One region of the Clostridium sp. Marseille-Q7071 genome, then DNA from elsewhere that is predicted to be linked to it. Evidence: riboswitches for the same ligand, from Rfam matches in the RefSeq annotation. Region 1 holds a riboswitch; each other region holds the start of a gene.
The links. A riboswitch is a leader RNA that binds a small molecule or an ion and turns the genes downstream of it on or off. The one in region 1 is predicted to bind cobalamin.
Positions count from the first base shown of each region.

Region 2: it holds a riboswitch for cobalamin, as region 1 does, so the genes downstream of both, ACWPW7_RS18340 (nucleotide-binding protein) here and hemA (glutamyl-tRNA reductase) in region 1, are expected to answer to the same signal.
Region 3: it holds a riboswitch for cobalamin, as region 1 does, so the genes downstream of both, ACWPW7_RS07820 (nitrogenase component 1) here and hemA (glutamyl-tRNA reductase) in region 1, are expected to answer to the same signal.

Region 1 is NZ_CBCOPR010000001.1:3,275,035-3,286,399, reverse strand. It holds gene hemL (glutamate-1-semialdehyde 2,1-aminomutase) at 1-514, opposite strand, end outside; gene hemA (glutamyl-tRNA reductase) at 530-1,750, opposite strand; cobalamin riboswitch at 1,898-2,070, opposite strand; gene ACWPW7_RS15570 (metallophosphoesterase) at 2,750-3,592, shown strand; gene ACWPW7_RS15565 (PadR family transcriptional regulator) at 3,887-4,225, shown strand; gene ACWPW7_RS15560 (FtsW/RodA/SpoVE family cell cycle protein) at 4,225-5,502, shown strand; gene ACWPW7_RS15555 (PadR family transcriptional regulator) at 5,654-5,992, shown strand; gene ACWPW7_RS15550 (FtsW/RodA/SpoVE family cell cycle protein) at 5,992-7,266, shown strand; gene ACWPW7_RS15545 (hypothetical protein) at 7,543-8,484, shown strand; partial or broken gene ACWPW7_RS15540 (MaoC family dehydratase) at 8,901-9,317, shown strand; gene ACWPW7_RS15535 (alpha/beta fold hydrolase) at 9,486-10,301, shown strand; gene yfcE (phosphodiesterase) at 10,384-10,935, shown strand.
Region 2 is NZ_CBCOPR010000001.1:3,845,728-3,857,092, forward strand. It holds gene ACWPW7_RS18325 (ABC transporter substrate-binding protein) at 1-779, opposite strand, end outside; gene ACWPW7_RS18330 (nitrogenase component 1) at 801-2,006, opposite strand; gene ACWPW7_RS18335 (nitrogenase component 1) at 2,003-3,214, opposite strand; gene ACWPW7_RS18340 (nucleotide-binding protein) at 3,227-4,075, opposite strand; cobalamin riboswitch at 4,207-4,396, opposite strand; gene ACWPW7_RS18345 (endonuclease) at 4,627-5,274, opposite strand; gene ACWPW7_RS18350 (methylated-DNA--[protein]-cysteine S-methyltransferase) at 5,271-5,732, opposite strand; gene ACWPW7_RS18355 (bifunctional transcriptional activator/DNA repair enzyme AdaA) at 5,732-6,313, opposite strand; gene ACWPW7_RS18360 (transposase) at 6,654-7,577, opposite strand; gene ACWPW7_RS18365 (hypothetical protein) at 7,720-8,148, opposite strand; gene ACWPW7_RS18370 (LysR family transcriptional regulator) at 8,334-9,227, opposite strand; gene ACWPW7_RS18375 (DMT family transporter) at 9,339-9,794, shown strand; gene ACWPW7_RS18380 (LOG family protein) at 9,896-10,480, shown strand; gene ACWPW7_RS18385 (hypothetical protein) at 10,629-11,365, opposite strand, start outside.
Region 3 is NZ_CBCOPR010000001.1:1,679,489-1,690,853, forward strand. It holds gene ACWPW7_RS07775 (GNAT family N-acetyltransferase) at 1-505, opposite strand, end outside; gene ACWPW7_RS07780 (class I SAM-dependent methyltransferase) at 1,138-1,704, shown strand; gene ACWPW7_RS07785 (hypothetical protein) at 1,828-1,974, shown strand; gene ACWPW7_RS07790 (helix-turn-helix transcriptional regulator) at 2,753-3,661, shown strand; gene ACWPW7_RS07795 (pyridoxamine 5'-phosphate oxidase family protein) at 3,730-4,146, shown strand; gene ACWPW7_RS07800 (DUF3795 domain-containing protein) at 4,272-4,583, shown strand; gene ACWPW7_RS07805 (NUDIX hydrolase) at 4,983-5,549, shown strand; gene ACWPW7_RS07810 (MerR family transcriptional regulator) at 5,716-6,540, shown strand; gene ACWPW7_RS07815 (MATE family efflux transporter) at 6,608-7,969, shown strand; cobalamin riboswitch at 8,248-8,442, shown strand; gene ACWPW7_RS07820 (nitrogenase component 1) at 8,710-9,948, shown strand; gene ACWPW7_RS07825 (VOC family protein) at 10,217-10,621, shown strand; gene ACWPW7_RS07830 (HAD family hydrolase) at 11,053-11,365, opposite strand, start outside.

The DNA.
Region 1 (11,365 bases):
GAGGTACACCAGCACTACCAGGAATACCTTCTGTCATTACTCCAGAACCAGCACTTACTAAAAATCCATCAAAATGTCCATGATAACATCCAGCAAATTTTATAATTTTATTCTTATTAGTGTATCCTCTTGCTAGTTTTACTGCACTCATAGTAGCCTCTGTACCAGAGTTAACCATTCTTATTAAATCTATATTATCTAAAGTTTCACATAAATGTTTTGCAAGTTGTAATTCTAAGTCTGTTGGTGCACCAAAGGCTATAGATTCTTCACAAGTTTGTTTTATTGCATTAATAACATTATTGTCATTGTGACCTAATATCATAGGGCCCCAAGCACCAATAAAATCAATATACTTGTTTCCATCTTCATCGAATATGTATGCACCATCACCTTTTTTTATCACAGGAGGCGTTATACCCATATCTTTTAAAGCTCTAACAGGACTATTAACTCCACCTGGTATGTATTTTTTTGATTCTTCAAAAATTTTAAAACTTCTTTCTGAATTCATTTTCTTCCTCCTTATTTAATTTATATCACAAAAGATTTTTTGTATTAATTTTAATGTTTCATCTCCATTACCTTTTAAGGTTTCCTCTTTTAAAACTTCAATGGCTCTATTTACATAAGCATTACTAGTACTTTTAATTAAAGTTTCAACTAATTTATCATTATCTTTTGTGTATTTTTTTTGAGTATAGGTTTTAAACCTGTTTTTATAAATGGAATTACCTTTATTTATCATATTAATGATATGAGGAGATAAGCCCCTAAGAGTTCTCCATTCATTATATTCTTCTATATACTTTTCAACTATATATCGATGATTATCCATTATAACTCTTCTTAATTTTTTATTTTCCTCATCAATTATATGAACTTTATCTATATCATATACTGTGACGTTTTTAAGTAGCTCTACATTTTTTTCAACATCCTTAGGAACTGCCAAATCAAATATTAATAGTTCTTTATCACTTGGAATTTCATCTTTAGTTATAATAGTATTAGGTGATGAAGTACAGCTTATTATTGTATCAACTAAATCATAATATTGCTTCCTACATTCCATAGAAATTATTTTTACTTTATCATTACAGGTTAATAATTCATCTTTTTTAATCTTTTCTACATTTCTTCCTACAATGTATATGTTATCGAAATTATTATCATTTCCTATTAAAGTTTTATAGCAAAGCTTTCCCATTACACCAAAGCCTATAATCATATAATTTCTTTTATTTCTTTTTATAGCTTCTTTCACAGCAATTGAAGATGCAGAAACAGGAATTTTATATAGGGTTGTAGCAGTTTTAAATTCCTTGCCGCAAGCTATGGCATTAGTAAAAAGTCTTTCTAAAATACCTTTTAAACTATTTGCTTTAACAGCAGCAAAATAAGCATCTTTAATCTGACCTAATATTTGATCTTCACCTAAAATTTTAGAATGAAAGCCACAACATAACTCCATTAAGTGTTTTATAGCAGCTTCACCTGTTGAGTGGAATATATATTTTTTATTATCTATATCCCAATTTAATATTGTAAAAATATTATTTATAATGTTTTCATCTACATTTTCAGAGGTAAAATAAACTTCTGTTCTATTACAAGTAGAAAGTATAACTACTTCATCACAAATTCCTCTTAATTTTAATAAGCTTTCTTCTAATACATTGCTAGCAATGCTAAAGCAACTTCGTGTTTCTATATCAACTTCTCTATTTAGCCCTATTAGTTGAATCATCCATTAATCATCTCCTAGCTTATGTACCTTTACCTAGTATATTTACACAAATATTACGCAAATAAAAAAACTCACAATAAGTGAGTTTGCATACTAAATCCTAATAGGTTATTTAAGTATCAACGCCACTTTCCTTCCCACCGAAGGCACAGCAAGTTGTTTATGGCAGGTCTCCTGACTCACGCATCAATCTCCTCTCACCTTCCCAAGCACAAGCTCAGTGGTCAAGATTCGTCTTCGTTACAGTAGCGGGGGCTGTAGTGGATTTTCACCACTTTCCCTATTATACTAATAATAGTACCATAAACTTAACATATTTCGTTGAGTTTAGTATATCACAAATACATTAAATTTTAAAGAATTTATTTTTAAAAAAATCTAGCTATTTAATTTTATCTTTAAATTATTGATGTATATAAAGCTATAGATAACTTTTTAATAAAGTTTTTAATTTGAGATTAAGCCAATTTCTTTAAAGATTGAGTAAAAATATTTTTTTCAAGCAGCATATCTATATATAATATAAGATGTACTACTCCTAAGTTTAATCTGTCTCTGAGAATAATTAACACTTATTGGTATGGCAACTAAAACTACTAAATTCAAAATTCACAGTTCACAATTCACGATTTCAGATATTTCTCAGTGGCAACTGAGAAATTTAGAATTGATTAACTGTAGCGGCGAACAGTGTTCGCCATATATTATTGAATAAATGTTAAACTATAAGACGTATTAAAAAGAACTGACGAACACCGTTCACATCTACAATAAAACACTAGCAATTGCATTGCTAATTAAAAGATCCATTAAAGAAATTATTTTAATCAAAAATAATTTCCACCTTAATTGTGCATTGTGCATTGTGCATTGTGAATTAAAATGCCATAGAGATATACATTAAATTTTAAGGTAGTTTATTTATAGAGTAATTTTAGAGGAAATTTTCATATATTGTTGAATAAATCTTGATAAAAGAATTTTAAGGAGAAAATAATTATGAAAACTTTAAAGAAGACAGTAGTAGTTGCTTTACTTATATTAATTTTCTTATACCTAGAAAATAATTCGATTGTTAAAAGTTATATAGAAATTGAACATAGCAAAATGGAAAATAATAACAAAATTAAAATAATACATTTATCTGATTTGCATTGTAAGAGCTTTGGTGAAAATCAAAAATATATTATAAATAAAATTAAAAAAGAGAAGCCAGATATTATAGCATTTACAGGTGATCTAATAGATAGTAGAAAATATGATGAGATACCTAGCTTAGAATTAATGAAAGAATTAGTTAAGATTTCACCAGTTTATTATGTAACTGGGAACCACGAATGGAGATACGGTAATGTAGATTATCTACAAAATAAATTAGAAGCTTTAGGAATAAAGGTTTTAAGAAATCATAAGGAGTTAATAAAGATAAATAATCAAAGTATAGAAATTATAGGAATAGAAGATCCGTTAAGTGGTTATGGACAAGATACTGAAGCCAATATTGTAGAAAATTATCTTATGCCTTTAATAAAAGAAGATAAGAATTTTAAACTGCTTTTAAGTCATAGGCCAGAAAAATTTAATATATATAGTAGTTTAAATATAGATTTAGCTTTAACTGGTCATGCACATGGAGGACAAATTAGACTCCCGCTAGTAGGTGGATTATTTGCTCCAATGCAAGGAATTTTCCCTAAATATACTAAAGGACTTTATAAAGAAAAGGATTCTTATATGATAGTAAATAGAGGGTTAGGTAATAGTTTATTTCCTCAACGCATATTTAATAGACCAGAAATTGTGGTTATAACATTAAAATCATCAGAAAGCAGAAATAATTAAGCAAACTAGGTACTATTTTTTATATACTAAAAATTAATATATAAAAAGCAATTTTAAAATTAAAAACTAGTAATAAAATTGCTAGTTTTTTAATGTAAGAAGTTATGGAAGCTTTAAGAAGAAATCAAGTATTGATTTTCTTCTTTTTTTAGGTGAAATTTTTCTTTCGATTATATGAAATTATAAAATCTTTATTTTAAGAAGGTGATATTTCACTTGACCACATGAAATATATGGTTTACCATATACATAGATTTACTATGCATAGTAAATCTATGTATTGGAGGTGGAATTATGAAAATTAGTAAAGAACTATTAAAAGGGAGCACGGTAATTTTAATTTTAAGTCTTTTAAAAGAAAAACCTATGTATGGTTATGAGATGATTAAGGAAATTGAAGAAAAGTCCAGTGGAATTTTTACTTTTAAAGAAGGTACCTTATATCCTATACTCCATAGTTTAGAGGGGGAAAATGCAGTTGAGGCTTATTGGGTTGAAAGTGATGAGGGAAGAAAAAGAAAATATTATAAGATTACTAAAGGTGGAATTAAACTTTTAAAAGAAAAAGAAGTGGAATGGAAAACCTTTAAAGGAGCAGTTGATAATCTTTTATACCAGGGGGTGTTGATGTAATGGATGGAGTTAACTCTTACTTAGAAGAAATTTGTAGTGTTATTAAATGTAAAGAAGTGCATGATGAAATAAAAGAAGAAATGAAAGGTCATATTGAAGAACTGTCCTTAGAATATATAGACAATGGATATGAAAAAGAAGAAGCCTACAAATTAGCTATAAGAGATATGGGAGATTCAGGAGAAATAGGTTTTAAGCTTAATAAGGTGTATGAGAAAAAAATAGAATATAAAACTTTGATTATTGCTATATTGTTAAGCTTATTCGGTCTTGGTTTTGAATTTATTTTAAATAATAAATTAAGTTTTTATAATCCTTCTCCAGTAAATCAAGTAATATATTTTATCATAGGAATAGGAGCATTTATAGGTATATATTATTTTGACTATAGAAAATTAGAGAAATATTCTTATTATATATTTATAGTTTCTGTAATCTTATCTTTTATTCAAGTAACATTAGGGGAATCAATGTGGGGAAGACCTAGCTTTAGAGTTATAAATTTTCGAATTGTAAATTTTGAAGTATTTATTTTGGTAGGATTTTTAATTTCTATTAGTGGAATTATTAAAGGCATTAATTTTAAAGAAAAAAAGCAAATACTCATTGCTATAGGAATTTTTATTCTAGGAAACTTTTCATTGTTTTATATAATGAATATAGTCAATAATCTTATTTTTACTGTTGCATTTATTATTTTACTTTTTCAAAACAGTCATAATAAATTTATACCTAGCGCTTTGGGGATAGGTACATTAGGAAGTATTATAGTACCAATCATAAGTCGTGAATATCGTAGAGCGAGGTTATTTGCATTTTTAAAATTCAAAAGTGATCCTTATGGTATGATGATTTCAAAAATATTATCATCTTCTCATATTATAGGGAAATTTGATACAAGTAAAATAGAGGGATTTGCTGGACATGGTACAGATCTTGTACTTACTGCAATAATATCTGCAATGGGGTGGATAGTAGCTTTAGCTATAATAGTATTAATTTTGACTTTTATAGTTATATTATTTAAAAATACTAAGATAATAAAAAATAGATATGGAAAAAATATAATGATAAGTATAACTACAGCATTTGGAATACAATTCGTCCTTAATATACTAATGTCAATGAATTTATCTCCAATTTTAATTGTTGCATTGCCTTTTATAGGGCACGGTGGATCATCTATGTTAAGCAATATGATAATGCTAGGCTTAATATCCAGTATATATTCAAGAAAAAATCTTAAAAATAGTTTTAATAATGTCATAAATTCATAGATTTATTGCATCATTAAAAAATTCTAAATAGATTCACAGATTAAAAAGTTATAGTATTAATAGTATATCTTATTAGAGCTTCTGGGATATTTATTTTATTGTATACATAGATTTACTATGCATTGTTAATCTATGTATTGGAGGTGGAACTATGAAAATAAGTAAAGAACTATTAAAAGGAAGTACAGTAATTTTAATTTTGAGTCTTTTAAAAGAAAAGTCTATGTATGGCTATGAGATGATTAAGGAAATTAAAGAAAAGTCCAGTGGAATTTTTACTTTTAAAGAAGGTACCTTATATCCTATACTCCATAGTTTAGAGGGGGAAAATGCAGTTGAAGCTTATTGGGTTGAAAGTGATGAGGGAAGAAAAAGAAAATATTATAGGATTACTAAAAGTGGAATTAAACTTTTAAAAGAAAAAGAAGTGGAATGGAAAACCTTTAAAGGAGCAGTTGATAATCTTTTATACCAGGGGGTGTTGATGTAATGGATGGAATTAGCTCTTATTTAGAAGAGGTTTGTAGTGTTATTAAATGTAAAGAAGTACATGAAGAAATAAAAGAAGAAATAAGAAATCATATTGAGGAATTAGCATTAGAATATATAGATAATGGATATAGTCCAGATGAAGCTTATAAATTAGCTATAAGGGATGTGGGAGATTCAGGAGAAATAGGTTTTAAGCTTAATAAGGTATATGAGAAAAAAATAGAATATAAAACTTTGATTATAGGAATCGTATTATCATTGTTTGGTATAGTAGTTAATTTTTTAATAACTAGCAATTTAATGCAGAGCTATGAAAATCAAACCGTTAAAAGTATAGTTTGTTTTCTACTTGGAATAGGAGTGTTTTTAGGCATATATTATTTTGATTATAGAAAGCTAGAAAAGTATTCATATCATATTTATGGAATATCAACTGTAGTAGGATTACTTTCTTATATATCAAAAAGTGGAATGTCAATAGTTAGAGATGAAATTATGTTAGGATCATTAATCATGCTTCTTTATTTAATTTCAATAAGTGGAATTATAAATAATATGGACTTTAAATATAAAAATAATATATTTAGACTTATTGGGATGTTTATTTTATCTAATTATATTTTATTTTTAGAAATGAATAAGATATATGCTGTAATATTTACTTTTGTATTTATAGTGTTAACAATTAAAAATTGTAAAAATAAAAAAATACCAATAATTTTTACTTTTTCATCAGTTTTAGGAGGTTTATTTTATTGTTTTATGAATCCCTATCGTTTAGCAAGACTAACAAGTTTTATAGATTTTAGAGACATTAATAAGGGTGCAGCTTACATAAATAATATAATATCTAAAATTATGGATTCTTCTCAATTTATAGGAAGAACATTAAATCAAGATATAATCAATATGATATCTTTTGATGCGAATGATATTACATTTACTCTAATATTATGTTATTTTGGATGGGCTGCTGCACTTTTTATAATAGTATTATCTATTATTTTTATAATATCTTTATTTAGAAATATAAAATTAATAAAAAATAATTACGGAAAAAATATAATTTTAGGAATTACAATCTCCTTTCTTATTCAGTTTACAATTAGTATTATGATGTGCCTTAATCTTGCACCAATAATTGGAGTTGTATTGCCTTTCATTGGATATAAGATCACATCAATGATTACTAATATGGCTATGTTAGGACTTATATCCAGTATATATTCAAGAAAAAATCTTAAAAAAAGCTTTAAAAAGATAAGTTTATAAACTTATTTTTTTAAGGCTTTGAGACTATAAAAGTTCTATTTTTTAAAGTTTTCAATGTTATAAATTACTATATATGTTATTGTATATTCAAGATTACTTATAGAATCAAATTGAAATATTGACTTAAAATGGTATGATATTAATTAGAGAAGGAACAAAGTCTTCTCTAATTTTTTTAATAATATTTTGAAAATTCATAAATTTTACAACTGATGGCTATATTATTATAATTAGATAAGGTTTATATTACATAGGACATAGTTTAGGAGGAAGAATATGGGTTTTAAAAACAAAGAAACAAGGAGGAAATATAAGTTATCTACTATTTTTGCAATTATAGCCGTTATATTTCTTATAATTGGTGGAAAACTTTACGCAACAGAGTCTGTATTTGTAAGAAAATTAAACGATTTTAAAAAGTATTTCACTGTAAATAATCAAGTAGAAGCACACAAGATTTATGACGAAACAAAAAAAGAAAAGCACAAAGAAAAAATAGATACATATTTATTAGATCAGTTAGAGGCTTTAAAATTTAGTTTAGAAAATAATACTATTGAAAATGAAAAAGCAGAAGAGTCTATAGTTAATTTTAAATATTATGGAGATAAATCGAAAAAAATTAAAATAGAATATGATAAGATGCTTAATTATATACAAGATGATAAGCATTATAAAAATGGAATAAAATATTTTGAAGAGAAAGAGTTTATTAAGGCAAAGGAAGAGTTTGCCCTAGTTAGGGAAAGTTATAAGTTCTATGAGCAGGCACAGGATACATTAAAAGTCATACCTGAAAGAGCTAAAGAGTTTGCGTTAAAGAAATTGGATAGCTTTATTAAAGATGGCGATTTCCAAAAGGCATTATCAAAAATTGATGAAGCTTTACAGTTAAATAATAATGATAAAGATTTATTAGCAGAAAAAGACAAAATACAAAAGGAAAAAGTAGAGTATTTAAAAAATACAAAAGAAGTAAAGGCTGCTCTTGAGAAAATTAATAAACTACAATGGCTTAAAGATATAAAAAATGTATATGTAGAAGAGATTACTTATAATAATGAACCATATTATAAAGTAATAGAAAAAGACAACAAAGGAAATAATCTATGGCAATATGACCTATATGTTCACAGTAAAAAAGATGAAGTATTATTAATAAAGGGAAAAGAAGTTAAAAATCTTAATAAATTTTTAGAAGAAAATAAAGAATCTTAAACTTGTGGATTTTAAATTTACGTAATAATTTGTTTTAATATAATAATTATAAATATAAAGTTGAATTAGGTATTTAGAAAAGAAAATTTTATATGCTGATTTATAAAGAATCTTTTAAGAAGAGAAATTATTATCTTAAAGGATTCTTTTTTCTTATATCAATTTTTATTAATATAAGAAGTTCTAAATTAGAAGGTCTATATAAACTTAAATTAATTTGATGGGATTAGAACTTTAAAGTAATTTATTAAAAGGATTTGGCACGTAATGCATAAAATAAAAATATAATTAGGAGAGAACTTTTAATTATTAAATAATTATTCTAGCAACTTTTCAACTGATTTAATAAGATTACACTCAATTGTATCACCGCTATTCTTTAATTTATATATTAAAAATAAGAGGGAGTATATTTTATAAAAGGTAAAACAATTGAAGAAATTAATTTAGGAGATAAGGCCTCTTTTGAAAAAACTATAAGTGAAAGTGATGTTTATTTATTTGCAGGAATTACTGGGGATTTAAACCCTGCTCATATTAATGAAGAAGCTTCTTCTAAAACTATGTTTAAGAGCAGAATTGTTCATGGAATCTTAATTACAGGATTTATTTCAACAGTAATAGGAATGTATTTACCGGGACCGGGAACTATATATTTAGCATAGGATTTAAAATTTTTAGCTTCTGTGAAGATTGGAAATACAGTAAAAGCAGAAGTAGAAGTTATAGAAATTAATAGAGAAAAAAATAGAGTAAAACTTAAAACTACTGTGGTAAATGAAGAAGGAAAGATTGTTATTGACGGTATGGCAACAGTTATGCCGCCAAAATAAATTTGAGCATTGCTAATATTAGCAGTGCTTAAATTATCTATAAATAAGTATGATTAACTAAAAATACAATGTATAAACGAAGTTATATTTAAAATGATTAATAATTAAGAAGGAGTTAATAGAAGAAAAATAGAAATTACTTATAAAATAGAAAACTAGGAGGGAAATATGCCGAAATTAAATATTGAAGACTATAATATTCATTACGAAAGCTACGGAAGTGGGGAACCAATTATATTTTTATCTGGAATACTGATGAGTACAATAAGCTGGCACCCCTTTAGAAAAAGTTTTAATGATTACAATTTAATATTAATTGATTTGATAGATCAAGGACAATCTTCTAGTGCTAACTTTCAATATGATCAAAACCTTCAAGTAGAAATACTATATAAGGTTATTGAAAAATTAAATATAGATAAATGTCATATTGTGGGTATATCTTACGGTGGAGAAATAGCATTGCAATTTGCATTAAAGTATCCTCACAAATTAAACTCTATAATATTGTCTAATACAACCTGTCATAATAGCAATATAATGAAAGACATAAAAGAATTATGGGATTTTGCAGCGAGCACTTATGATGGAAGAATACTTTTTAAAGCTACAATGCCTTATATATATTCACATAAGTTTTATGAGGAAAATATACAATGGCTTAAGAAAAAGGAAGAAGCATTTTCAATAGGTCTTACTAAGCAGTGGTATAGCTCTTTTAGAAGAATAGCTAAAAGTGCATCAAATTTAAATTTGACAAAAGAAATAAAAAATATAAGTTTACCTACTATGATAATAGGTAGTGAATATGATATTTTAACACCTATATGCTATCAAAAATTAATACATAAAAAAATAAAAGGTTCTAGGATAGTTGTAATTGAAAAAGCAGGTCATGCGGTTATTTATGAAAAACCTATAGAGTTTATAGCAGCAATAAAAGGTTTTCTGGAGTCGTATAACCAAGATATAAAAATACTTTAGTAAGCAAAACATATCATATATTTTATGATTTATATGAAAAAATGATATAATATATAAAAAATTAGAAAAAGGTGATATATTAATGAAGTTATTTTTTATGTCTGATATACATGGCTCATTGAAATATGCAAAACTTGGTGTTGAAGCTTTCATAAAAGAAGAAGCAGATTATATGGTTATTTTGGGAGATGTACTTTATCATGGACCGAGAAATCCTCTTCCAGAGGAGTATAATCCTAAAGAAGTAGCAAATTTATTAAATGAATACGCAGAAAAAATTATAGGAGTAAGAGGAAATTGTGATGCAGAGGTTGATCAAATGCTCCTTACATATCCTTGTATGATGGATTATAACGTGATTTTAGCGAAAAATAAAAGAATTTTTGTAACTCATGGTCACATTTATAATGAGAATAAACTTCCTAATATTTCAAAGGGAGACATAATAATTTATGGACATACTCATATACCAGTAGCGAAGAATGAAAATAATATATTTATTTTAAATCCTGGATCTATTGCATATCCTAAAGAAAATAATCCTCACAGTTATGGAGTTATTGATGGAAATAAATTTTACATTAAAAATTTAGAAGGAGAAGTTATTAAAGAAATTGATATTTTGGCGAATTAAATCAAGATATGGAATTTCGAAGATTTCTTCGCAAAGGAAAGCAGAATATCTTTGACGAAAGCATTCTTTTGGCTATGCTCATAACGTAAAAAAGAGCTCATTGAACTCTCTTTTTTAATGCACAATGCACAATTTACAATTATGGATATTTCTCAGTTATCACTGAGAAATTTTGAATTGTCCTGTAGCGGCGAACAGTGTTCGCCACATATTATTACGATATTTAATTAAATTTAAAAACTCTAATTGAAAGTGAGTATGCAAATGCTCCATTTTTAAAATATGGGTATAAAAAAATAAGAGTTGAGCATTAGCGGTTTTTAATCGTTAATGCGACAACTCCTTTTATTTTGATATATTTTATATTCTAATAAAGTTTATATTTTAGCAATTTTACTATTTCACTGATATACTTTTAACAATGCAATCA
Region 2 (11,365 bases), 570 kb from region 1:
GTTACGTTTACCCATTGACCTGGAGTATCCTTAGATACATTTTCTCCTCCAGACATTTCTATAAAGGTATTATTAGCGGATTTACTACCCGCAACTTTAAGTTCTTCATCTCTTAAATACAATACTCTTGGCTTATTACTTTGTTCATATTTATCTTTTACTGAAACGAAATACTCTTCTGTTTCCTTATGATATTCTACTAATTTTGATGCTTGTTCTTGTTTATCTAATACATCTCCTATAACTTTTATTCCATTTTGAAGATCTTTAAGGGTCCCATATTTTAATGCAATACCAGGTATCCCAATATTTTTTAGCTGTTCAATTTCAGCTTCTTGGTAATCCCATATTATCATAGCATCAGGATTAAGCTTTTTTGCTTCTTCCATATGTATTGTGAAATCATTATCTACAAAATTAGTGCTTGCATTTTTAAGCTCTGGAGCCATATCTTTTAAGATAGATTTTTCATAAGATTTTTTCGCTGAAGGATGCATTCCACTAATTCTTTCCCCATTACCATCAACTGTATAAATTATAGAAGCCCATGGAATTGGTACTGCTGCAATAGATTTAATCTCCGAAGGCATTTTAACTTCTTTACCTGTAGTATCTACAATAGTCTTAGCTCCATCTGTTTTTTCTTTTTCTGTTTGCTTAGTGCTTTCCTTTTCAGTAGACTCATTATTTTTATTATTTGAACATCCCCCTATAATAAAAATTGATATTAACAGTACTGACATAACTATTAATTTTAAACTTCTTGTTTTTTTATTCATAAAAACTTCTCCTAAACTCTATTAATTTTCTAAGTATTTTTTAAAATAGTTAAATCCTTTTTCCCCAATGTATTCATAATCAATATGAGAAAACTCCCTTCCACTAAATCCTAAATAAGGGAGTGGAATAAACTTCACGTTATTTTCATATGAAATAAAATTTTGAAAAATAGGATCAGCTATAATAATATCTCCACTACTTATTTCCTCTAAAATTTTCTTTTCTTCTTCAAAAAATTCCACTTCAGAATATCCATTATTTACATAAAATCTCTCAGAATTAGTCCCTTTTTTTATTGTTGATAAGATAGATATATTATTTATTGTAAAATCTTCTTTAAGACATTTTTCTACGGCGGTGGCAATGAAAGGCTCTCCTATTATAAAAACTTTTTTATCATCTAATTTGTAGTTATTACCTATATCTATATTTGAGTGTTTTAAACGTATATCTTTAGCAATAGAAATATTAAATCCTTCTAAGGTATCTATACAATTTCTCATCCCTGTCATTCCAACTGGTAATTCTAGAATATATGGAATATTGAATTTTTCTTTCATGTATTTAGCTAATTTTAGTCCTTCCAAAGAAATAACTATATTAATCTTTGCTTTGGATAAAAGCTTTATATTATTTAAACTGTATCCATCTTCTCCAAATGTATTAATTTTATATGAAGAGCTATGTAAAGCTTCAAATAGCTCGTCCAAATGTACTCTATTCCCTAATACAAAGGGAGTATATCCGATTACATTAATATAATCCTCTCTTAAGCCTATATTAGATTCATTTAAAAACTTTTCTCCTAATTTAAACAATCCTTCAGAAATTCCTATTGGATAACTTTCAAAGCCACTAGTATTAAAAACTACAACTGGTATTTTTAATTCTCTTTCAATTTTGGAGGCAATACTATTAAAATCAACTCCAGTAAGAGCAGATATAGGCGTTCCTATAAGCGAAATAAAATCAAAGTTACTTATATCGATTTTTTTCAAGCTCTCTATAAACTCATTTTCAGCTCCAGCTATTACATGAATTTCATTAAGAGTTGTACTTAAAAGTGAAGTTTTAAAAAAATTTCTTATTTCATCTACCTCTATAATAGAGTGATCACATCCCCCTGGTGAATATAATATATTCAATGAATTCATTTCAAAAACTATTGAAGATACTCCTGAATAATCACTAGCTATTGGAGGTAAATATTTGCATAAGTTCATCATATTAAATCTCCTATTAAATTCTTAATATTTTCAAAGGATATATCATAAGATTCTTTATAGTTTACAAGTTTAGCATTAGGACATTTATTTATTGCATATTCTCCTATAGCAATTTCAATATGTTTAAATTCATTGTTATTTTTTTCTTTTAAAAAAGAATTTGTGTAAATCTTTATTTCATTTGTATTTTTAAAGGATTTTATTTTTTCAAATTGTTCCATAGAGATATTCTCTATAAATACTACCCTTACATCAAATCCCCATTGTAAAAGTGAAATAGCAATTTCTAATGAATTATCTTTTAAACCAACTGCAAGGCTTTTATGAAAAATATCCTCTGGAATACTCATTAAATATTTCTCAAATTCTTTTTCAATATTTTCAAAATCATCCTTCACTGCTAAAAATTCAGATAACTTTAGATAATTAATTCTCAAATCATCTAATATATACTTTTGAGGAATAAAACAGTATGGAATATTATATTTTTTTTCTAAGTTTTTAGCTAAATTTATTCCAAATTTGTGAGTAACTATATTTATATTACTTCTAGAAAACTCCATGAAATCTTTAAAATCATTTAAATTACAGAAATCATTGATTTTATCATATCCACTTTTATTTATTATCTTATATAAACTACTATCCTTTGAAACTCTCTCTTCTCCTAAAATATTTACAGCTTTTTTATTAATATCATTACTTGATTTATTATGAAATTCTAAAATTTCAGCAAATATATTACTTAATCTTTCCTTTGGAAGCATTCTTCTTTTTGAAAGTGGACCTCTTTGAAATATTTTTACAGGAACTTTATATTTTTCTTCAATATATTGAATACCACTGGTAAAATCTGTTCCCATAACAATATCACTACAGGAAATATATACGATAATCCCTTTTGATGTATAATTTGAATCTACGACAATAGATTCAAGAGCACTCTTTAATGACTCCATATGACTATTAGTAATTAGATCAATATTTGTAACATTAAGCATGTAAAATCTATCTAGGAGTTCTTTTCTAAAAGCTCTAAAATAAAGTACCCTTAAGCAAGATTCTGGTCCAAGAACTAATACATGTATGTCTGGAATCTTTAAGGCAAGGTCTATAACTTCATTACAACTATCTTTATGTATGGCTCTTCTTAATACTGATTTTTCCCTAATTCTTTTTAAATCATCATGTTTTTTTAATTCTTCCATAACATTCCCCTTCTAGTTAGTTCTTATATTTAAATTTATTTGTGCAACTTCTTTTGAAAATAATTCTAATTTTTCTTCACTTAAGGGATTTGGAATACTATAATCAGCCTTGTCTAATATTTTCTTTGCTAAACCAATAAATACATTGGAAATTTCAGATTCAAAAAACTTTTCTAAGACTGTTTTTCCTTCAAGTTCTGCAATGGCTATTTCTTTACTATATGGCACTTGTGAAACCATTTGTGTAGAGCATTTATCTGCAAATTTTTTTATTACATAATCATTGGAGTCATAATTTCTATGATTATGAATAAGTCCACCAAAAATAGGGTCTTGATTTTCTGAAAATCTTTTTACACTTTTCATAATATTATTAGCTGCATACATAGACATAAACTCTGAAGAAGACACTATATATATTGCATCTACATATTTTTCCCTCATTGGAACAGAGAACCCACCGCAAACAACATCACCTAATACATCATATATAATTACATCCCAAGACTTCTGAAAGATATTAAGATGTTCAAGTTCTTCCACCATAGTTATTATGCCTCTTCCTGCACAGCCAACTCCAGCTTCAGGGCCACCTGCTTCAACACAAGAAATCCCATTAAAGCCTATCTTTATAATATCTTCTTCTACGATATTGTTTCCTTTCTCTTTAAGACTTTTAATAACAGATGGTATCTTTTTGCCTATTAAACTTCTACTAGAATCGCTTTTAGGATCACAACCTATAAAAAGAACTTTAAGTCCAATACTAGAAAAAGCTGCTGCAACATTTGATGCTATTGTAGATTTCCCTATACCACCTTTTCCATAAAAAGCTATTTTCAAAGGTTTATTTTTATTCATTCAATTCCCCTCCTCTAGAATATCTTTTAAAAATTTTCATATAAAAAAACCTCTCAATTCAAAAATCAAGAGGTTTTACTATTCCTTGTGTAAAATAAGAAATATCTAAAACACCCTCCATCACTCGTAGAGTTTCGGTGAAAAAATAGGCAGGTCTTCTGACTCAAGTATTATCATCTTTTCTACCTTCCCAGTTTCCCAGTGGTTTATTTGAAAAGACTACACTCTTACAGCGGCGGGACCGTGTGGGATTTTCACCCAGCTTCCCTTTTAATTAATGCAGGCAATTATCTGCACTAAACCTATTTCTTTATTATTCAATTTTGTTACGCTACTCCGATTATACAATAACATACTAGTTAACACAAGTAGACAAAAAACTACATAGATATATTTTTTTTTTAATATTTCTTAAAAGTTTAAATATATTTTTAATATGTATCAACTTTCTAATATGTTTAAAATTCTAAGGGACGGTTCATTTTTATTCCTAAAATTAAGAGCTTAATTTAGAATATAATTATGAATCGTCCCTTAGAACATCAATTACTTTATATAGCTACTAAAATTCTCTTTTCACATATAGATTCAAGTGGGCATTCTCTACAATTAGGTGACTTTTTACAATAACGTTTAGCATGTTCTACGATAAGGCCATGAAATTCATTATATATGTATAACTCCTTTGGTATACTCTCCTCAATTTTAATTCTTAACTCATCATAATTTTTAGGTATATCATATCCAATTCTATATAATATGCGCTTAGTATAAGTATCTACAATAAAAAAAGGAATATTTAAAGCATAAGTTAAAATTGAGTCAGCAGTCTCCCTTCCAACTCCTTTAATTTCTAATAATTCATCACGTAATACTTGTCCATTTATACCCTCTGTATTTTTAATATCATATGAGTATTTTTTAAACCATGAAGTAAGGGCCTTTAGTCTAATCGCCTTTTGATTATAGTATCCACTAGGTCGTATAATTTCTCCAAGTTCTTTATTTGAAACAGTTTCTATAAATTCTGGTGATAAATTATCTCCTAAATTGGTTATTGCTTTCTCAACATTAGTCCATGATGTATTTTGTGTAAGTATTGCTCCAACCATCATCTCAAAATCTGTCTTTGCAGGCCACCAACTTCTTTTCCCATAAGCCGTTAATAGTAAATTATAAATTTGTATTAATCCCTTCATCGCTTTGCCTCCAATAATAATAATCGTTCTTTAATATCTATTCCTCCAATATATCCATTAAGCTTACCATTACTACCTACAACACGATGACATGGAATAAAAATTGGTATTGGATTACGGTTGCATGCAAGCCCAATTGCACGTGCTGCTTTAGGTCTGCCAACCTTTTCTGCTAATTCCTTATAAGTAAAAGTTTTTCCATAAGGGATTTCACATATCAATTGCCATACTTCTTGCATAAATCCTGTTCCACTAGGGGCTAAAGGTAATGAGAAAGTTTTAAGCTTTCCGGAAAGATATTTATTAAGTTGATATGATGCTTCTTTTATTATTTCTGTCTCATAAATATCTACTTCTTGTGGTAACCTTTTATCTTTAAAGTATACACCACATATCTCTCCCTTCTTTTCCTCTATTCCAATTGTTCCTATATCTGTATCATAAAAAAATAAAGGCATTATCTTATACTCACCTCATTTATATTATTTCTTTTTCTATATTCCTTTGGTGTATATCCAACTTGTTCTTTAAAATATTTGTAGAAATTAGACAAACTTTTAAATCCAACTTCATAAGCTATTTCAAGTATGTCTAAATCAGTTTTTGATAATAAGTCCATAGACCTATTAATCCTTATCTTAAAAATATATTCATTGGGTGTTAAACTATAATATTGCTTAAATAGTCTTCTAAAATAACTTTCACTTATACCAATTTCTTGAGATATAAACTTTAAGTTAAATTCACTATTATAATTTAAAGTTAGCATATCTTTTGCTTTTTCAATTAATATTTTATTAGGTTCATAAATATGTTCATTTATATCTGGTCTACATATTTTACACGGTCTAAAGCCTGCATTTATAGCTTCATCTACACTATTGAAAAATAAAATGTTCTTTTTTAGTGGTGTCTTAGCCTTACAGGATGGTCTACAAAAAATACCTGTTGATTTAACAGCATAATAAAATAATCCATCATACTGCTTATTGCAATCTATTACAGCATTCCATTTTTCTGTAGTTGTAATCTTATCCATACTAAACTCACCTCTAAAATCATATATTAATAACAATTATATACATATATTTTTAAGCTTTCTTCCTCATTTTTATTAACCTATTCTTACCAATAAATTAATCCTTTAAGTATAAGGGACGGTTCATTTTTATTCTTATATTTTAATCTTATTTAGAATATAATTATGAACCGTCCCTTAGATAAAAAATAAAAATTCAATATTCTTGCTTATTTTAATTAATTACATATATTTAGATTTGTTATTATCTTAAGTTTTATCAAAATCTTATTGTAATATTTCAAGCTTGTCCTATTTCTTACAATCATAATAACATAGTATATAAAAAATTTTTTTTATATTAACATGCTATTTTTTGAAGATTAACTTCTACTAATTCATCTAACATAGTTTTATAAAATTTATCTTTAATTATCAGTTCTACTCCATATTTGCAAAGTATAGATACATTAGATTGTGTTATGTTCTTTAGTGTTTTGCATATTTCTTTTTGGCTTTTGCCACTGAACTGGGTTAAAAAAACTGTATATATCGCCTTTGCCTTTCTACTTTTTCTTCTATGTTTTAGTTTTAACTCTATCTCCTCAACACCTGTTTTCTCACAAATAAAATTGCTTATTTCCTTTTCTGAACAATTTCTAAGTAAGATGATTTTTTCACTTTTATATTCTGACTTATCATTTTCAAATTCCATTTCTTTAAGTTTTTCTTTTTCTATATTAAACATAGTTTTATAATAGTTCTCTCTTGCTCTTCTTTTTCTCCTACCAAAAAAACTCATTATATATTCTTCATTACAAAGATTAAATCTATTTTTTTCTAGTCCTAGATACAATGATAAGCTTGAATATGTATACTCTTCTGGCTTTTCTTTGTATTCTTTTATATCTACTGGATTTCTATGTATATATTTAGAAACTTCTATTAAATATGCATCGCTATTTATGGGCTTGCTTTTATATCTATCTCTAAATACCGGTCCTTTATGATTTTTGCACGTTCTAAGATATCCTCCATATCTTAAGTTAAATTTTTTCATCATTTTACTTAAATCTCCACCATTAATGTCTATTAAAAAATGGGTATGGGTATCCATTAAACAGTAGGCATAAACCTTAAAATTTTCTTCAATCTGCAATTTTCTTAAGATTTGAAGCATTTTTTCTTTATCTTTATCATCATAAAATAAAGGTTTATCAGGAAAACTTCTAGTCATAACATGATATATTCCGCTTTCGCTTAATACTCTAGCTGTTCTAGCCACCTTAATTCCTCCAATTATCGTAGTTTTTTATAATTATTGCCATTCCTTAAAGCCTTAAACAAAATTTTCATATGATAATTAGAAAGTTTAGATATTTTTAATGAACCGTCCCTTAGTCGAAATTTAGCTAAGTAGATGTTTTTTATTCTCTACTATTATATGTTACTAAGTCTTCAGCATATGGAGAATAGTTAAGAAAGGACTCTATAATTTCATCATGCTTTGATATGAGCAAAACAAGCGATGAATCCCAAGGTACTATTTCTATTTCAGCAAGAGGATGTTGCATATTAATATTTTTAACCCAAAAATTAGGGTTTCCATCTGCATATGGTAAAGAGTATTTCAAAACATTATTTAAGGTAACATCCTTAGAGAAGGCAGAAAAAACTCCCCATATAAATTGTATTCCATTTTCACATACAACTCTCCATAAATCCCTTCCAGAAATCCAAACATACTCCTTATTATAAGGTATCATTTCATCTGGATAATCATTGCATTCATAATCTGTAATTAGCCAATTATAATTCAATTGCATATTATTAAATGCTAAAAAAATTTCGTCCATATAAGTACACTCTCCAAGTATCGCCCCTCTTATTTTAATCTCCTCCTATTCTAAAATATAAAATAGCTATATTGATTTCTGCAGCTATAACATAAAAATATATTATTAATATTGAATGGAGAACTCATTTTTACTCTTATATAAAATATTATAATATAATTTAAATTGTAATTATGAACCGTCCCTTAGTGTAAATCTTTGATAAGTCCAATAAATTTTTCTGATGCGGTGGATATAGGAATACCTTTTTTAGTTACTATTCCTAGATTCCTTTCAGGAATTTTTTCTTTAATAGGCACTTCATATAGTTGCTTTTCCTCTAATTCATTTTGAATATAATCCTTTATAACACAAGAAACACCTAAGCCTCTCCTTGCAAATTCAATCAATAATTCCATATTACTTAACTCTATCTCTGGTGATACAACTAAAGAATTTGATCTAAAATATTTATCAATATAGTCTCTTGAATTTCCACCAGTTTCTAGCAAAATAATAGGATAATTATTCGTAAGTTCTTTTAAAGTTATTTGTTTTTTACAAATATGCTTATATTTTTCACCTACTACGAAACAATCTTGTGTTTTAAATGTTTTTATAATATTAAGTGAATCTTTTTTATTAATATTCATATTTATAATTCCAATATCTATTTCTCCTGACTCTAGCAATTCAACTATTTTACTTGTAGATTTATCTGTAATATAAATTTTTATATTAGGAAACTCTTTTTTATATTTTTCAAGATAATTCATTAAGTAATATTTACATACTGTACTGCAAACTGCTATTCTTAATTGACCTAAATTAAGATTTTTAAGCTCCATAAATTTTCTTTCTGCTGTCTGCATAAACCCATAGCCCTGCTCTATATACTTAAATAAAACTTCACCCTCTATTGTAAGAGAAACTCCTTTTGGAGTTCTGTAAAATACTTGTCCTCCTAATTTTTCTTCTAACAATTTTATAGAATGGCTAACAGCTGGTTGGGATGTAAAAAGTTCTCTTGCTGCCTTAGATATACTACCTAATTTAGCTGTGACGTAAAAAATTCTATAAAGTTCAAGATTAATATACATATAAAATTTTAGTATACCTCCTATATTAAATATCAATTTTATTTATATCTATAAACTAATTATAATTAATTTATAAAATTAATCAAATAATAAAGATATGGAGGTTATGCTGTGAGATTTATATATTACTTTCTAGCGCTAATATCAGGTTTCGCCTTAACATTACAGGTAGGTATAAATGGAGAACTTCGCTCAAAAATAGGAAGTCCTATACTTTCATCCCTTATTAGCTTCGCTGTAGGAACTATAGTACTTACTATAACATTCTTCTTTACTGTATTAAGCGGCTCTAGTTCACCTCAAAATTTTATTAATATTAAAAATACAAGTTGGTGGATGTTTACAGGAGGATTATTAGGAGCATTTTATATATTTACTACCATATTTACTTCTCCTAAAATTGGATTTGCTAATATGTTTAGTCTTGTTATATGTGGTCAAATAATTCTTGCTGTTATATTCGACCATTTTGGATTGCTTGGTAATCAAATTCACACAATAAATTCATTAAGAGTTTTAGGAATTATTTTATTAATTTTAGGTGTTTATATTATTCAAACTCATTAATTATAATTAATATTTAAATCTTAACTAATAACCTATGAGCAATAGTTAAGATAATCTTTTAACATTATAAATTATAACTAAAAATATTGGAGGTAATATCAATGAAAAAAATATGTGTTTATTCTGGCTCTAACTTAGGATCACGCCCTGAATATAAAGAAAGTGCTAGATTATTAGGAAAAATATTAGTAGAAAATGAAATTGAATTAGTATATGGTGGTTCAAAGATAGGACTTATGGGTGAGGTATCAAGTGAAGTTTTAAAAAATAATGGAAAAGTTATAGGCGTTATGCCTAAAGCCCTTTTCTCTGGCGAAATAGTTCATCGAAATTTAACCAAACTTATTGAAGTTGAAAATATGCATCAAAGAAAGCAAACTATGTCTGATCTTTCTGATGGTTTTATAGCTCTTCCAGGTGGTCTTGGCACCTTCGAAGAATTTTTTGAAATACTAAGTTGGGCCCAACTTGGTATTCATAAAAAGCCTATTGGTATATTAAATATTTCAAATTTCTTTGATCCTCTTTTAAATATGCTTGAAAAGACTTGTAATGAAGGCTTTATGAATAAGTCAAATATGAAGCTTATTTTAGTTTCAGATAACCCTAAATCATTAATAGATAAGATGAAAGCTTATACTCCACCTACAATGGAAAATAAATGGTATCAATTATGTCCTAAATAATATTATAAATTAAAGGGACGGTTCATTTTTATTCTTATAAAATAATATTATTTATAGAATATATTATGAACCGTCCCTATTAAGGGAAGTTAGTTAACAAGTTATATACATATTTCTTTTATCTACAAATAATTTAAATGTTTTATTTTTAAGCTAATGCTGGGTTAATTCCACCATTATTTTTTATATCACCTATTGATTCATTAATTTCATTTTTGCAATCTGTATAACCTTCTTTTACTGCCTGCGTCACTTCATTAATACCTTTGGTAACTGTATCTTTAATATCAGATGCAGACTGTTTCAAAGTATTAGATATACTTATACTTGCCTCTTTTACTTCAGTTGCTATAGTTTTTGCAGTGGAAATTACTTCTTTGCTAACTGATACTATATCTTTTTTAATTGCGTTAACAGTAGACATTGATTCTTTAATAGTATTTACAGTATTTTTATAATTTTTTTCAATATCTTTATAAGCTGTTGAAATAGTATTTGGTATTCTCTTTATAGGCTCTTTTACAGAGTCTATTCCACTCTTTATAATACCTGCAGTTTCTACTGCTTTTTTTATAATTCCACTATTAGGATCACTTGTTACAGCTTTGATACTAGCTACTGCAAGTCCAACTTTACCTGCTACATTCACAACATCTTCACTTACAGATACTGCTGTTTTTACTGTTGTATTAATGATAGCTGTAACAGAATTTTTAACCTCTTCAGCTGCTTGTTTTAACCCCGACGCAGTAGTTGTAACTTGTTTAACAGTACTAGCTATTTGTGAAGCAGTTTTTGTTATTTTATTAGTTACTGATTCAGAAACCTTTTTTATATTTTCGCTTACTGCATTTGATGCTTCTCTAACAATTCTTGAAACTGAAG
Region 3 (11,365 bases), 1.6 Mb from region 1:
TCAATTTCTTTAAATCATTAACAGAATAACCCCAAGTAAATACTTTATTTTGTTTTTCTACCAATTGCATTAACTCATCTTCATCTATAAATTCGAGTTTGGTAAAGTTAATACCATCAATATCTAAAATTTCAAAGCTATCCTCAGTTATCTCTTTTTTTATTACATGCATACCTTCATCATACTTAAAACCTTCTTTAGAAGAATAATATGCTATGTTCTCATTGTTATCTGAAAAACAACAATGATAGACTCTTACATTTAAATCTTTATTCTTCTCTTTTATGACTCGTGAACGCTTCATTATTTCATCAAAGATTTGATCTTTTAATTCAATCTTATTTGTAACATCTGTCACCATAATATCAATATAAATATTTAATCTAGGTCTTTCATATAAATCTGACTCCATAAAAGGCGAAATAACAGCTTTTCCTACTAAATTATTATCTTTATCATAAGCCTCTAACATATCTTCTCTTTCGCTATCTTTAATTATATACATAGAACGTCACCCCCATTTTTAGCGTTATTTTCTAGAATAATTGTACCTTTGATAGATTACATTTATAAATCTATATAATCCATGAATAGTTTAGAAAATTTTCTATATTATACTAGTTAAAACACTTATTTACAAGGTTTTATGTACACATCTTTATAAGAATAATTGACTAAACGATATAATACTGTGTCAGTAAGTAGAAAGAGCACTTTATATACATATATTTACAAATATCTTTAATTCATTTATAATATAGTAAATACATTAAATACTATGACGGAGATAGTAAGTGTTTATTGAAAGTCACAGAGAATCGGAAATGGTGTGAGCCGATACTAGTAGAAAAACATCTGAAAATCCCTCCTGAGTTGTAACCCGAAATCATTAGAATACTCTATGTTAGTAAGGGATGCCGGATTCCTACCGTTAATAAGGACGCATATGTTGGTATGTCGTAATAGGTGGTATAACGAAATTTAGGCTTTCGTCCTGTTATAGGGACGAGAGTTTTTCTTTTTTGTACCACAAAAATCAAAAGTTACTTTAGGAGGTGATAGCTATGATTGGCGATGACATTAGCGATATTTTTTATATAGATACTGCAATAATTAATTATTTTAGGAGTGATGAATATGAAGTATAACCCAGAAATTCCAAGAGCCCGCTATGACAAATCTGGAAATAGAGAGTGGGAACGACTGGAAAAGGATAGATTAGGAGAACTATTATATCATGTACATCTTGATATACTAAAACGATATATCTCTGATTCAGATAATGTTATTGAACTAGGCGCAGGAGCAGGAAGATTCACAAAAGATATTGTGAATATGTCCAAGTCCTTAGTTACGTCTGATTTATCCCCGGTTCAAATTGAAATCAACAAAAGAAAAATGGAGGAGTTGGGGTTAGTTGATAAAGTTCAGAGTTTCAAAATTTTGGATATAACTAATTTGGAAGGCATCGCAGATAACACTTATGATGTTGTTGTATGTATTGGAGGACCTATTAACTATTTATTCGATAAGGAAGAAAATGCAATAAACGAAATGCTGAGAATACTTAAATCGCAGGGCAAGTTGATTCTTGGGTCAATGTCATTAATAGGTGCATTAGTGTACCATTTTGATGGGGTAATATATGAAAAAGGTATGTTCGGAATTGATGCGACAGAATGGCTATTTACCACTGGGATGTAAGATGAAGAGCATTATCCAGTAGAGAGTAAGCATTATGTACACATGCTGACAAGTAAGGAACTTGATGCTTTGTTCGAAGGAAAACAGGTAAAGATTCTGGAAAAAAGTTCTGCAGGGTTATTTATGCATTCACAAGAAGAAACTTTATCCAAAGCAAAACAAGATAAAGAATTTTGGGAACTCCTTATAAGAAAAGAGATTGAATTTACTAAATTACCAGGGACGTTAGACTGCGGAATGAACATTATTTATGTAATCGAAAAGCTATAGGTATTTTATAATATCTACAACTGGAATGCTCTGAATAAACTGTTGCTTTATCAGAGCATTCTTTTTAATTCATAATATAAAATGAAGATAATTATGATTATCGTATTAAATGATGTACTAATAATTCAATAAATAAGATTTAAAGATATTAATGTATATTTTAATACCGTATAACAGCAAGTTTTACGGTGTTTTATTTTACTATAATAAGCTGTAATATATAGATAAACTACGTTAAAACTTTTAGTATTTTAATTCACAATGTAAAGTGCACAATTAAGATGGAAATTATTTTTAATCAAAATAATTTCTTTAATGGATTTTTTAGCTAGCAATACAATTGCTAGTTTTCCACCTCTGGGGAACTTAATCAATTGAGAATTGAAAATGGAGAATTGACAATTGTGGTGGAAATTAATTTTCACAAATTAATTTCTTTAAGTAAATTTTTCAATAAAAGTTATTGCGTCACTTTGAAAAGAAATAAATTTAGAACTTCTCTTATAGAAAGAGAAGTATCAATAATTCTCCATTGTCAATCGTCAATTCTCAATTGTATAAGGGTTCCCCTGAGGTGCAGTATAGCTCGGAACAATACTAATAAATTTAACTAATACTATGGAGAGGCTACATTTGCTAGTGTTTTATTGTAGGGGCGAATAGTGCTCGCCAGTTTTTTTAAATACGTTCTATAGTTTAAGATATATTTAATAATATATGGCGAACACTGTTCGCCGCTACGGTTATGCAGAAATATTATCAAAGGAGAAGTATTATAATGAAAATTGATCGATTACTAGGTATAATAACAGTCCTTTTAAATAATGATAAAGTAAAATCAAAGGATTTAGCTGAAAAATTTGAAGTATCAATACGTACCATATATAGGGATATAGAAGATTTATGTAAAGCTGGAATACCAATAGTAACCTATCAAGGTGGCAATGGAGGTATTGGTATTTCAGAGGGATATAAGCTTAATAAAAATATGTTCACCATTGAGGAGCTTGAAAATATAATGATAGGCTTAAAAAGTATAGAAAGCATATCACATGATAGTAATGTTAAGTTACTTTTAGAAAAGCTTATGCCAAAGGAAGAGGATACTATATCAGTTAGTAACAACATGTTTATAGATTTATCTTCATTTTATAAAACAAGCCTTTCTCAGAAAATAAGTATATTAAAAAAAGCAATTTATAATAAAAGTAAAGTGACATTTGAATATTTCTCCCCTAAGGGAATATCTAAAAGATGTATAGAACCTTATTTTATTACTTTTAAATGGTCTGCATGGTATGTTTTTGGTTATTGTAAATTACGTAAGGATTTTAGACTTTTTAAGCTTAATAGGATGAATTCTGTTAAAGAAAGTGATATAAAATTTACTACTCGTCACATTCCAACTGAACTAACAGAATTAGATAACTATTTTACTAAAGATGAAAAAGTTATTACTATGCTTATAGATCGATCTATTGAGTATGAAGTGGTTGAGAGTTATGGAGTGAATTCATATGAAATTACTGAGGATAACCGTATTAAATTTGATTTGCATTATACTAATCATGATTTTGCCATAAAGTTTATAATGGGACTAGGTGATAAGGTAGAAGTTTTATCACCTAAATTTATAATAGATCAGCTAAAAGTATCTGCAGGGAATATTTTAAATAAGTATAAATGAACATGACATACAGTTGGCAAGTTCACTGTGATATCATATAGAAAAAAGATAGAGAGGATGTTTTTTATATGACAAAAGATTTACTTATAAAGGCTGGAGAGTTAATGGAGAGAGCAGAAGTGGCTACTATTTCATCCATTGATGAAGACGGCTATCCAAGAACTGCTACAATATCAAATTTAAAGGCAGAAGGAATAAATATTGCATGGTTTTCTACAGGGACAAGCTCTAATAAGACTAAGAATTTTCAAAGGAATTGTAAGGCTAGCATTTGTTATAATGTAGATCGTAATAACATTACATTAAATGGTGATATTACCATTATAGAAGATAAAAATATAAAGGAAGAACTTTGGCAAGACTGGTTTATAGAACATTTCCCACTTGGAATTAATGATCCTGAATACTGCATATTAAAATTTGAAACGAAATATATTCAAGTTTGGATTGACAATATATTCGATGATTTAAGATTTCTTAATTAGCAGTTTTAGAGATATTTTGTTATGAGAAAATCTTTAATAAATTAAATGAAAATTTTATGATTTATTATATAGGAGAAATTTTTTTTCAATAAAATATTTTTCAAAATAAGAATGGGGAATCATATATGGATAAAAAAATGATTGGAATGTGTGGTGCCTATTGTGGAGTATGTGAATGGAAGGAAAAAACAAACTGTCCAGGCTGTCAAGGTTGTGAAAGTAAGCCCTTCTGGGGAGAATGTTCAATTGCAAAATGCTCAATTGATAAGGGATATAATCATTGTGGACATTGTTCACAGCTGCCCTGCGAAGGACTGCAAGAGGTCTTTAATAATGAAGAGCATGGAGATAATGGTGAACGGTTAATTAATTTAAAAAATTGGGCAAGTGGCAAAGAAACTTATCTAAAATTAAGGACACTGAATCCAGATAAATAGTAATTTAAATTGAAAGAAAATTCTAAAAAATATACCATATTAACTAAATATATTGATGTATATTTAGTTAAATATGGTATAATTTTTTAGAAGATAATTTTAATTATGAAACATACATATATGAATTTAGGAAGAGGGTTTATGGAATATTCTAACATATTAAATAAAGATGAAAGTAGAAGTGGTAAAATAGCACCTAAGGGTAAGAGTTCACCAGAAGGACAGTATTGTGCAGTGATACATGAATATATATAACCTTAAAGGAGAGTTTTTAATTCAAAAAAGGGCTAATACAAAGGGATTTTACTAGGTGGATTGAATATACATATGGGACGTTGTACATTGTAAGTATGAAGTAATAGTTTTTACATTGTACATAATTTTGGAGGTACAGAAAGGATGGATTTTATAGAGGAAATCGTTAAGTTCATACCAGATAACCAGCAGGAATATAACGACAAAAAAATAATTTTGAATTATATTGACCAGTATAGAGATAATGTTTTGCTAAGGACAAATGAGATTGCACATATTACAAGTTCAGGATTTCTAATGAATGAATCATTAGATAAAGTATTAATGATTCACCATAATATTCGTGGCGTATGGGCATGGACAGGTGGACATGCTGATGGTGATTCAGATTTATTACATGTAGCTATTAAGGAAGCAGGAGAAGAAACTGGTGTATTAAATATGGCTCCTCTATCTAAAAAAATTGCATCTATTGATATTCTTTCGGTTTTTGGCCATAATAAGAGAGGAAAATATGTCAGTTCTCATCTGCATTTATCAATAGCATATATACTTATATGTAATGAACTTGAGAAATTGGTAGTAAAGCCAGACGAGAATACTGATGTAGAATGGTTTGAAACTCAAATGTTTACAGTAGAACATTTTGATGCACATGATGTTTATTTATATGGCAAACTTATAAAAAGAGCAAAACAATACACTAAATGATGTATGTGTTGTCCATCATGTATTTTCTAAGTTAGCACAATATAATGTTTAAAGGTCTTGTCTGTTTTTATGACAAGGCTTTTTCTATATAAAATATATAAAATCTTTAGCTTATTATTTTAGATACCAACATTAAATAAAAAATATTCTGAAAGGATGGATGCTTGTGAGAAATAAGGTTTTAATAGGTGAGATGGCTAAACTTCATAATATATCCGCACAAACCCTAAGATATTATGATAAAATAGGCCTTTTTAAACCTCAACATATAGATTATGAAAATAAGTATAGATACTATGACATTGAGCAGTTTGCTACCTTGGATTCAATACTATTCTTTAAAAAATTAGGGGTTCCATTAGAGGAAATAAAAGATTATTTCCATGATAGAGATTTAAATTCCATGATAAAGTTATTAAAACATCAGGAAAAAATGATAATAAGAGAAATAGAAACCCTTAATAAACATTTAAATAGTATAAGAAGTAGGGTAGAACTAATTGAAAGTTATCAAAATGATGATAGTGCTTATAAATGCTCTATTAGAGAGCTAAAATCTAGAAAAATATCATATTTTAATTTAGAACATCATATTGACACTATAGATTTTGAGTATGGTTTGAAAGAACTATATAAAATACTTAAAGATGATCTTTCACTCTTTAATGGAGTAATAGCATGTATTACGTCAAAGGAAGATATAGAAAAAGGTAACTATAATCATTGTAAAACCGTAGGATTAATATTTGAGGAAGATATAATAAATGGAGAACATCTAAATATTTTACATAAAGGTAAATATGCCACTATTGCATATAATGGAGATAATGATGAATGTGGAAAATATTATGAAGAATTGATGAGATATATAAAAGATAATAAATTAGAAGTTATAGGTGACGGTATATTAATAACTATAATAGATAGTGCTTTTTCCGATTATAAAGGGGAATATATAAAAGAAATACAAATTCCTATTAAAAACTCTTGACATTATAGCTACTATAACCTTTAAAATAACCTTTAGTTGCAATTTTATTTTAAGGGGAGGTAATAATATGAGCAAGAGAGCAGATTTATTAAATGATGATATAAAAAAGATATTTATTAAATATTTAATTCCAAGTATTGCTGGTATGCTTGGAATATCTTTAAATATACTTTTTGATACTATATTTATTGGCCGTGGAGTAGGAAGTGAGGGATTGGCAGCTCTTAGTATTGCTATTCCAATGTATAATGTACTAGGTGCTGTGGGACTTTTATTAGGAATTGGAGGAGCTACAGCAGCTTCTGTATCTATGGGGCAAAAAGAGTATGATAAGGTTAATGAAATATTTACAACTTCTGTTGTAATAAGTATATTTCTAGGACTTTTATTTACTGTTTTTGGTGTAGTATTCGTTGATAAATTATGTTATTTTTTAGGAGCTACAGAAGAAATATTTCCACTAGTTAAAGATTATTTAGGACTATTAATGATGTTTAGTTTTGCATTTATATTATCTCAAATGCTATCAGTATTTGTTCGGAATGATAGAAATCCAAAGCTTGCTATGTGGAGTGTGCTAATAGGTAATCTTTCAAACGTAGTGCTAGATTATATATTTATAATGAAATTAGGATGGGGAATGAAAGGTGCAATAACAGCTACAGTTTGCTCTCCAACAATAACTTTACTTTTATTAAGTCTTCACTTTATAAAAGGTAATAATACTTTAAAAGTAAAAATTAATAAATTTAAATTAAATATTCATACTATAACTAGAATATTTAAAAATGGTACACCAAGTTTTATAATGGAAATGTCAAATGCAATGATAATATTTGCTTTTAATAATGTTATTTGGGGATTAGTAGGTTCTATAGGGGTTTCTGCCTATAGTATAATAGCTAATATCTCATTAATTTGTGCAGCTATATTTTATGGTATAGCACAAGCAATACAGCCAATAATAAGTATAAATTATGGTGCTAGAAAAGAAAAAAGAGTTTATAAATCTTTGAAATTAGCTATTGTAACAGCAGGAATATTTGGAATAATATTTTATTCTATAGGTTTAATTTTCCCTAAATTTATAGTTTCTTTATTTAATAATGAGAACACTGAATTAATGACTATGGCTGTAAGAGGTATAAAACTTTATTTCATGGCGTTCATATTTATGGGATGCAATATCTCTATGGTTTCCTATTTCCAATCAATTGAAAACGCCAGAGCATCATCTATAGTTTCTATTAGTAGAGGTATTATATTTATTTTAATAGGACTTATGATATTACCTAAAATTTTTGGGATTAATGGTGTATGGTTAACAGTACCTTTTGCTGAAAGCATAAGTTTAATAGTATCATTTATATGTTTTAAGAAATTTAAAAAAAGTTACACATTAAAACAAGCAGAAGTAGTAGAAAAATAAGGTGCTAGATTTATCTAGTACTTTATTTTTAAATATAATATTTGTTAATATTATTTGAAAGAGTTATATCATTATTTTTAATTTATAAGATATATTTTTTAAAAGTAGAATGAGTTTAGTAAAAAGTTATATCATAAAAAATTACTGATAGGGTATTTCTCTACTTTTCATTATGAAAATTTCATAAGTTATTTAATATATTTTTAAAATAGAGAAAAATATTATAATTTGCTACTTGAAAAATATTTTGAATTATGATAACATTTTAAATGTTGAAAAGTAAATAGAATAGATTAGGTTCAATTAAAGTAAATATTTTAATTGATTAAAAGGGAAGTTGGGTGTAAATCCCACGCGATCCCGTCGCTGTAAGAGAGGAATTTTCCTAGTTGTGCCACTGAACTTTTGTTTGGGAAGGGTAGGAAAGTGTTGATTCTTTAGCCAGAAGACCTGCCTATATCTAAACACAGTTAAACTACGAGAGATGGTGAGTGTTATTTTGGAATTGTTAAATATACATAATTGATGTATATTTATATTGGCGTATAACTTCTTAATCCTTGTGGTTGAGAAGTTTTTTTACGTATATTTTAAAATCATAACTTAAAATCTTATTAATATAGCATAGATTGAATTTAAGATTATAAAAATATTTATGATTCAATTAATATATGAGATTTATCTTTGGTAGTAAGTTTTTTAAAATAGAAAGAGTCATAAAATTGTAAAGGGGGATAGACATGAATAATAGTTTTTTACCGTTACCTAACTTTAGAATGGGTTTTTTATGGACACTTTTAAACATTAAAAATAGCATAATTGTGGAGTATGGAGCTATAAGTACAGCCCATTATTTAAATTCCATATATGAAAAATTTAATGTTGATAGAGAAGGAGAAGTTTATTGTTGTCAATTAGATGAATCTCAAGTTATTTCTGGAGACATAGAACCGCTTAAAAAAGGAATTTTAGAAATATATGATGATAGAAAACCCGAGATTATTTTCGTAGCCCCATCAATTCTATGTTCAATTATTGGATTTGATGGAGAAGATTTTCTTCTTAAGATGGATGGTAAACTAGAAGGAAAAGTCATCCCCCTATATTTTGGAAAACCAAAAGGAGATTTTTCTTTAGGTATAAGAGAAGCATTGAAAATGCTCTGTAATAAAATTGTAGAGCCTCCTAAGGAGAAAAAGTATATGACTTATAATGTAATTGGATTTACTCCAGATTACTATAATTTTAATAGTGATTTATTAGAAATAGAAGAAATTATGTTACAGGGCTTTGGAATGAAAATACACACAATATTTACAAATGGAAGTTCTATTGAAAAAATAAAAAAAGCTTCTGAAGCAAGCTTTAACATAGTTGTAAGATCTGAAGGAATAGATGCTTCAAAAATACTAAAGAAAAAATATAATATGGAATATATAACCCCATGCCTTTATGGAACCAGTGGTACTTTGAATTTTATTGAATCCATAGAAAAGTTAACAGGAATAAAATGCAATAGTGATTATTTAGAAAAAAGTAAGATTAAATGTAGAGAAGCTCTTGTAAGATTTAAACATCATACAAGAAAGGTAATAAATAATACTAAGTGTTTAGTTACTGGATATTACGATGTTGTAAATGGAATGAGTAGATTTGTAGAGGAAGAATTAGGGCTTGAAGTAGAATCTGTAGTAATAAACCACAATTTAAAAGGCGAATATATAAAGCTTAATGAGAAGATAGAAAGAAAGCTATATGTAAACCCTACAGAGAGTAAGAAAAACGAACTAATAAATAGTAAGACTAACCTACTATTAGGGGATGGAGAATTTATTTATAGTTTAAATGAAGCATCCTCAAAAATACAAATTAGTAGTCCAAATGTGAAAAAAATACTTATATATGATAGAAAACCACTGGTTGGTTTTAATGGAATGAGATTTATAATGGAAGAAATATTGCAAGGAATAATCTCATAAAATTATTTTAATTAAAAGCTAATAATCTTTAATATTATCATAGATATTAAGTGTGACTTAGTATGTTGATAGCTAAGTCACAATTAGTATTCCCTTCTGATATAATAAAAAAATTTTTTCCCGTGGGTGACCACGGTTTTTTTCTTTATTAAATTTATTTAAGTTTTTCATCAATATATAGGAATTATAATTATTTGAAATTATATCAATATCCTATATAATTTAATAGAAAACATTATTTAATTATATGTACAAAGGGGAATATATTATGAGCATAAAGATGATGCATCATGTCTGCATTCAAACAGAAAAGTATAAAGAATCACTTGAATTTTACACTAAGATTTTAGGATTTGAATTAGTTACAGAAACAGCAAATTTTCATAGCAGAGATTTTAATACTTGGTTGAGATTAGGAACATTTATGATTGAATTGCAAACTGGTAGAAAGGGAGAAAAGTTAAATAGCTGGAGTTCATTAAACGAAGGAATAGTACATATGTGTTTTTTAGTTGATGATATTCAAAAAGAATTTGATAGAATAAAAAAGTTAGGTTATAACAATTTCAAGATTAAAGATGGAAAAGAAATTTATAAAGTTGAAGATGGATATCTATTTAAAATTAAAGCGCCGGAAGGTACTGAAATTGAAATGAGAGATATGGACATATAGATAAAAAACTATATTGAAAATTAACTTTATAATTCAATGTAATTACATACTTGAGTATTTCAATTCACAACTTTAAACAATTGACAATGGACAATGGGAAATTGACAATTATGGTTGAAATTATTTTTAATCAAAATAATTTCTTAAATGTATATTCCACCTCTGGGGAACAGTAGTGAAGTCCTTTAGGGTTCCCCTGAGGTGCAGTATAGCTTGGAGCCAAAATCAGTTAATTTGTATTAAAACTTTAGAGATAAGTAATATAATTATAATACTGTTCAATAAGAGGTATATAGTGTTATTGCCTACTGCACCTTAGGGCTTTAGCAATGCCAATTTACACTTTGTGCCTTATAATTTAATATTTATTCAGCAATATATGGCGAACAGTGTTCGCCGCTACAGTTAATCAATTCTTAATTGTGAATTGATTATATAAACTCATTTATTTCATGTAAATTAGAAATTATAATATGTGGTTTTATTTCTGTAGGATTTTTACTTTGATTTTTGTTTAACCATATAGTCTTCATACCTAAATCTAAGGCTGGCTTAATATCACATTTTAAATTATCACCTACCATAATAGCCTCTTTTTCACATGCATTCATTTTTTTTAAGGCTTTTTTAAATATTTCCTCTCTTGGCTTACATAATTTTAGAGAATAGCTAAAGGTGAAATCATCAATTAATTCATACAAATTTGAAATTTTAAAGCAATCAATCATAACCTCATCGTAATAA